3 regions of the Delftia sp. UME58 genome follow, and region 3 is predicted to be linked to each of the others. Evidence: predicted binding sites of a transcription regulator. Region 3 holds the regulator's gene; each other region holds the start of a gene.

Region 1 (2,267 bases), on a different contig from region 3:
GGTCGTGGTCACATGGGCATGCTCCACGGGCGAGGGGAACACGCCTGCGGCCACCAGCCCCGCCACGTGCGCGATGTCGGCCATGAAGATGGCGCCCACCTGGTCGGCAATGCGCCGGAACTCGGCCCAGTCCATCTGCCGCGAATAGGCCGAGCCCCCCGCAATGATGAGCCTGGGCCGCTCCTTCAGCGCAATGCGCCGCACCTGGTCCATGTCGATGCGCTGGGAGTGGGCGTCCACCTCGTAGCTGATGGACTGGAACCACTTGCCCGACACGCTCACGCGGGAGCCGTGCGTCAGGTGCCCGCCCGAGCGCAGGTCCAGCCCCATGATCTTGTCGCCGGGCTCCAGGAACGCCAGGTACACGCCCTGGTTGGCCTGGCTGCCCGAGTGCGGCTGCACGTTGGCGTGCGCGCAGCCGAACAGCGCCTTGGCACGCGCAATGGCCAGGTTTTCCACGGCATCGGCATTGGCGCAGCCGCCGTAGTAGCGCACGCCCGGATAGCCCTCGGCGTATTTGTTGGTCAGCACCGAGCCCTGCGCCTCCATCACCGCGCGGCTCACGAAATTTTCCGAGGCAATCAATTCAATCGAGCGCGACTGGCGAATCCGCTCGGCCGCGATGGCATCCCAGGCCTCGCTGTCTGCCTGTTGAAGATCCAGTGAATTGATTTTGGGGAGCGATAAATCGTCCATGTCGCATTGGCTGTCTTGAGGGCTGAAAGCAGGAAAATTGGCGCTGCCCGTGTTTTTCGGGATTTGAAAACGGCAGCGCAACGGCTATCGGCAGTCTATAGAGCGAGACGGGCTTGATTCCGACCATGTTTTGGGAGTCGGGCAGACCAATCAAGGTGGCATGCCAATGTAATTCATGAAAAAAAGCGGTCTGGTTCATTCATGGAAATAGGTCTGTTTGAATCCATGATGCCTCCATAGAATTCGCCGCCAGACGTTGAAGTCATGAGGTTCAATATCGCAGGGAATCATCCGGAATCTTCAGTCGGGATGATTCATTCAAGGCGAAATAATGACGGATCAAGAAAATCCATGACAACGTGTCTGCCGTTTGCGGAGCGATTGCCAATTGGTAGTTGGAAATTGGCGATTGCGGCAGATGGAGAAGGCGGAGGGAGGGAATGGGCGATTTGACTCATATCAATCAAGTTCAATCACGCGGAGTTGAAAAATGAATCTCGATATCTCTCGGACGGATGACCCCGTGCGCGATGCACTCAAGAAGCTGTCCCTGCTCTGGAAGTCAAGAGCGGCCGTGAACCAGGACCTGCCTGATTACTGCGGCCTGGCGTTCGACCCCGCCCGGCAGGACTTCACCGCCTCGCTGCTGCCTTTTCGCGAGCACCAGGCATGGACAGAGGCGCCGCAGCACCTCAGGGACCAATGCCTGTCCTATGCCTGGGGCATCTACAACCTCAAGACCATCTACATCGAGTGCAACGTGGTCACGCCGGCCTGCGAGGACATCATCAAGACCCCGCCGCCCGGCGCCAACCGCGCGCTGCTGCAGGACGTCATGTCCCAGGCCCTGCTGGACGAGGCCTTGCACACCCGCATGTCCGTCATGGCCTGCAACTACATCTACGAGATGCGCGGCCTGCAGCCCCTGGACTTCTCCGACTTCAACCTCGTCGGCTGGCGCGATGGTGTGCTGGCGCAGTGCGGCGCCGAATGGGAGCGCCGCCTGGCGCGCTTCGCCATTGCCTGCGCCAGCGAGACCCTGATCACCGACTACCTCAAGACCATGGCCGAGGACCGCAGCATCCAGCCCATCTGCCATGAAGTCACCCGCACCCACGCAGTGGACGAATGGAGCCACTCCAGCGTCTTCAGCTCGGTGGCCACCGACATCGTCCAGGGCCTGAGCAACCGCGAGCGCAGCTACCTGCGCTCCATCATCCTCAAGACCGTGCAGATGTTCGCCAACAACGAACTGGGCGCCTGGTCCACCGTCTTCACCATGGTCGGCATGCCGCATGCGCGCGACATCCTGCACGACGTGGGCGACAGCAACGAGATCGGCGTCTACACCGACTCGGTGCAAAGCCTGATCGACCGCATCGGCCTGGCGGGCCGCAACCTTGGCGGCAGCGTGGCGCTGGTGTCCTCGGTCCTCGAGGAGATGCAGGCATGAGCGCCGCCCTCCAGGCAGGCGGCACGGTGGCGTACTGCGCCGCGGCGCGGGCAGAGGCGGGCGGCGTCATGGTCTACACCCTGCGCGTGCAGGGCGCTTCGCCGCAGTTCCTCGGCGG
Region 2 (2,267 bases), on a different contig from region 3:
CGACGGCGCCGCGCGCGGGCACATCGGGCCGCGCCACCCAGGCCGGCGAAGACGTGCCATCCAATGAAGTCAACTGCACAAAACTGCCCATGTCCGCGTTCCTTTCTGTCTGAGAACCTGTTGTGATTTCCCGGTGGGCGGACGCGCCCCGCAATGCTGTAATGGCGGCGGGCCGGCCCGTGCGGCAATTCTTTCACAGGAGACATTCGATGGAACGAAAAGTCGTGCGTACCGGCAAGGGCCGGGCACAGGTGGGCGGCGGCAACCTACAGGGAATGCGATGGACCTCAAACCGCTGATCACGCTGGTGGCCATCATCAACCCGCTGGCCATCGTCCCCTTCTTCATCCACTACACCGAGGGATTCAGCGCCCAGCAGCGCCAGCAGACCATTCGCACGGCGGCGCTGGCCTCGTTCTGCGTGATCGCGGCCTGCGCCATCATCGGACTGCAGGTGCTGGACTTCTTCAACATCTCGCTGCAGAGCTTCCAGGTGGGCGGCGGCCTGCTGCTGCTGATCAGCGCCATGAACATGCTCAACGCCCGCCCGGCCGAGGAACGGCCCAACGCGCCCACGCTTGTCGCTGGCGCGGAAAAGGCCGCCATGGGCAACAGCATTGCCGTGGTGCCGCTGACGATTCCGCTGCTGACGGGGCCGGCCTCCATGTCCACCGTGGTGATCTACGCCGACCAGGCACGCACCATCTGGCAGCACCTGGCCCTGGTGGGCTATGGCGTGGTGGTGGCGCTGGTGGTGATGGTCTGTTTTTCGCTGGCCGACCCGATCGCCCGCGTGCTGGGCAAGACCGGCATCAACGTGATGACGCGGCTCATGGGCCTGATCCTCGCTGCCCTGGCCGTGGAGGTGATGGCGGGTGGACTGGTGAAGATCTTCCCCATCCTGGCCTCGCCCGCGATCATGCCCTGAGCGGGCTGGCTGATTGACGAGCTGGCTGATTGCGGGCCTGCCGGCTCAGGCCGGCACGGCCCGCGCGCGGTCGGCGCTGCCGTCGCAGGCACCGCCGCAGCCCGTGATGGGCTGCTCGGGCAAGGCCTCAGGGTGTGCCAGGGAGCCCGTGGCGGGATCGAAGCCCGCACTGCGCAAATGCAGGGCCAGCGCCGCATCCATGGTCTGCGCATGGTGCACGAACCAGGCCGCCAGCTCGCCCGCCATGCTGCGGATCACGGCCAGGTCCCCGGCCGCCGCCTTGTTCGCCCCCTCGCGCATCACCTGCAGCACCACCTTGTGCTGCAGGCTGTGGCAGTTGGTGCTGGTAAAGCGCGTGGACTGCATCCAGCGGTCTTCCTGGTCGAAATGCACCTGCGTATGCGCGATCAACTCATCCCAGCGCGTGCACAGCTGCGCATCATCGGCCGCCTCCACCTCGGCCAGCAGCAGCACGAACTCCTGGTGCACCTCGTCCATGGCGGGCAACTCCAATGCCAGCGCCCCGCTCCATTCCAGTACGGCCATACGCTTCTCCTGCCTTCATCATGAAAGCCTGCAGCTTAGGAACAGCACCGCCCAACCCGTTTGACCCACATCAGCCAACCCGAAAACAGCAAAGCCCCGCGAGCGGGGCTTGGTCAAGGCGGATAAAACTGGCGCGGCCAAAAGGCCAGGGGCACCGAGCAAGAGCCGCCTCGCGGCGAAGGTGCCGTCCCCCTCCCTTGCGAAGCAAGTAGAGAGGGGGAAGGCGCGCAGCGCCTCAGGGGGTGCCTACCAGCTTACTGTCCAAACTTCCGCTTGGCATCAGCCACGCAGGTGTCCTTGGCGTCACCGCTCATGGTGTCGCAGCGGGCCTTGGCAGCCTTGTAGTCGGCTTCGCGGGTTTCCTCGGCAGCGTCCTTGCGGGTTTCGGCCACGTTGGCAGCCTTGGCTGCGGAGTTGGCAGCGGGCTCGGCCTGCGCCTTGTTCACCTTGGCGGCTTCGACGGCGCGTACATGGGCAGCCTTGGCATCCTTCACGCAGACATCCTTGGCGTCGCCCTTGAGGTCGTCGCACTTTTCCTTGGCGATGTCGTAGTCCGCATCAGCCTTGGCCTTGAGGGCCTTTTCGCTGTTCTTGGGCGAAGGATTGCGGCGCGATTCCAGTTCGGCCTTGGCCACGTTTTCCTGGCCCTTGGCCTGCTTCTCGCAGACGTCCTTGGCGTTGTCCTTCAGCGGCTTGCACTGTTCCTTGGCAGCCTTGTACTCGGCCTCGATCTGGTTCTTGGCGGCCGTGTGCTCGGCATTGGTCATGGCCATGGCGCCGGAGGCCATCAGGC
Region 3 (2,267 bases):
CTTGTCGGCCCCCTGCGGCAGATCCTCGGCCGCAATGCGCCGCTGCGGCTTGAAGCGCTCGGGCAGGTGGGCATAGGCATAGAGCGCGATGCGGTCGGGCCGCAGCGCGTTGACCTGGGCCAGCGTGCGCTCGAAGGATTCGGGCGTCTGCTTGGGCAGGCCGTAGATCAGGTCCACGTTGATGGAGGCAAAGCCCAGCTGCCGCGCGGCCGCCACCAGCTCGAACACCTGCTCTGCCGGCTGCACGCGGTGCACCGCGATCTGCACCTGCTCGTCAAAGTCCTGCACGCCGAAGCTCAGGCGGTTGAAGCCCAGCTCCTTGAGCACGGCCAGGCGCTCGACGCTGACGGTGCGCGGATCGACCTCGATGGAGTATTCGCCGCCCGGCTCCAGCTTGAAATGCTCGCGCAACAGGCCCATCAGCGTACGCAGCTCGTCGTCGGAGAAGAAGGTGGGCGTGCCGCCGCCCAGGTGCAGCTGGCTGACGGTCTGGCCCTTGCCGCAATGGGCCGTGTGCAAGGCCATCTCGCGCGCCAGGTAGTCCAGGTAGACGGCGGCGCGATCGTGGTGGCGCGTCACGATCTTGTTGCAGGCGCAGTAGTAGCACAGCGACTCGCAAAAGGGCACGTGCACATACAGCGACAAAGGCATGGCACGCGCTGCGGTACTCGATTTGCGTTGTTGCAGCGCCAGGATATAGTCCTCTGCACCAAAGGCCTCGACAAAGCGGTCGGCGGTAGGGAACGAGGTGTATCGGGGCCCCGGTACGTCAAAGCGACGCAGCAGCTCTGGGGTGACAGCGGTCATGGGTTTTTCCTCTAATACCTTGACTGTGCCGCAGCACATCGGTCATGTCCTTGACTCATATCAAGAGTTGTTTGAGGCACTGCTGCGACAATTTGATCCAACTCATCGCAATCCACGAGGTCACCGCCGGCACGCTGTGTGCCGCTGATGTTTATCACTCCATGAACCTTCAGACCATCAAAGCCTCCTGCTCCAACTGCAACCTGCGCGAACTGTGCATGCCCATGGGCCTGGATGCCGAGCAGATGCAGCGCATCGACGACATCGTGGCCACGCGCCGCAAGGTCAAGCGCGGAGGCCTGCTGTTTCGCAACGGCGAGGCCTTCACCTCGCTGTACGCCATCCGCACCGGCTTCTTCAAGACCTGCGTGGCCACCGAGGACGGACGCGACCAGGTCACGGGCTTTCAGATGGCCGGCGAGATCATCGGCCTGGACGGCATCGTCAACGACCACCACACCTGCGATGCCGTCGCGCTGGAAGACGCCGAAGTCTGCGTCATGCCCTTCGACAAGCTGGAAGACCTGTCGCGCGAGGTCACGGCCCTGCAAAACCATGTGCACAAGGTCATGAGCCGCGAGATCGTGCGCGAGCACGGCGTGATGCTGCTGCTGGGCAGCATGCGCGCCGAAGAGCGCCTGGCCGCCTTCGTGCTCAACCTGGTGCAGCGCCTGCATGCGCGGGGCTTTTCCAAGTCCGAACTGGTGCTGCGCATGACGCGCGAGGAAATCGGCAGCTACCTGGGCCTGAAGCTGGAGACGGTGAGCCGCACGTTCTCCAAGTTCGCGGACGACAACATCATCGAGGTGCGCCAGCGCCATCTGCGCATCCTGGACACGGAGGCGCTCAAGCGCATCGTCAATAGCCAGCAGTGCCAGTAAGGCTGCAGGGGCTGCAGGCATTCATCCGCCAATGAACAAGGCCCGCGACAGCGGGCCTTGTTCATTGCGGCCGGCGTTCTCTCAGTCCCGCCCCAGCCCCTGCATGGCCAGGTCCGGTTCGGGCTCGGAGACCACGCCGTCATTGAGATCGCGGGCCGAGCGGCCCAGCATGGTGGTCATCAGGCTGGAGAGCATGGTCACGCCCCAGAAGGCGAAGAAGGCCAGCGTGTAGATGCCCTGGCGCGACCAGCCCAGGTCGCCGAGCCAATGCAGCTGCAGCGGATCCACAAAGGCAAAAACCAGCATCTCCATCACGGCGGCGGCCAGAAAGGCAGGCCAGGCAATCCACATCCAGCGTTGGGCCAACATCAGCGATCTCCTTGTGCTGTAGAGGGGGTCGCCTTCATTGTGCGCCGCGCCAACGCCTGGCGCCAAGCCCCGAAGCGCCCTGCGCGCCTGTAGGAAACCCTCACCCGTCGCACATGCCGGAGATGCGATCCGCCATGCAAAAAGGCCGCGACTGCGGCCTCGTGAGGGGGCTTGGCGCGGTCAGCGGTCCGTGGGATGGTCGTGCGCTGG

The links. Region 3 encodes FNR, which switches genes on or off when oxygen is low (the NO sensors DNR and NnrR bind a similar motif). Its sites were predicted from a motif close to TTGATNNNNATCAA; they were not measured.
Region 1: a site for FNR is predicted at 1,146-1,159, ahead of A9976_RS04730 (diiron oxygenase). Genes of this name have one in related genera too.
Region 2: a site for FNR is predicted at 1,535-1,548, ahead of A9976_RS12480 (hemerythrin domain-containing protein). Genes of this name have one in related genera too.

The regions. Positions count from the first base shown of each region.
Region 1 covers NZ_LZZV01000013.1:275,910-278,176, forward strand. Annotated here, with positions in the region: gene A9976_RS04725 (serine hydroxymethyltransferase) at 1-696, opposite strand, end outside; gene A9976_RS04730 (diiron oxygenase) at 1,187-2,149, shown strand; gene A9976_RS04735 (2Fe-2S iron-sulfur cluster-binding protein) at 2,146-2,267, shown strand, end outside.
Region 2 covers NZ_LZZV01000047.1:34,156-36,422, reverse strand. Annotated here, with positions in the region: gene A9976_RS12490 (dienelactone hydrolase family protein) at 1-91, opposite strand, end outside; gene A9976_RS12485 (MarC family protein) at 281-928, shown strand; gene A9976_RS12480 (hemerythrin domain-containing protein) at 974-1,474, opposite strand; gene A9976_RS12475 (hypothetical protein) at 1,729-2,267, opposite strand, start outside.
Region 3 covers NZ_LZZV01000020.1:181,569-183,835, reverse strand. Annotated here, with positions in the region: gene hemN (oxygen-independent coproporphyrinogen III oxidase) at 1-807, opposite strand, end outside; gene fnr (fumarate/nitrate reduction transcriptional regulator Fnr) at 969-1,688, shown strand; gene A9976_RS08145 (hypothetical protein) at 1,770-2,057, opposite strand; gene A9976_RS08140 (FixH family protein) at 2,238-2,267, opposite strand, start outside.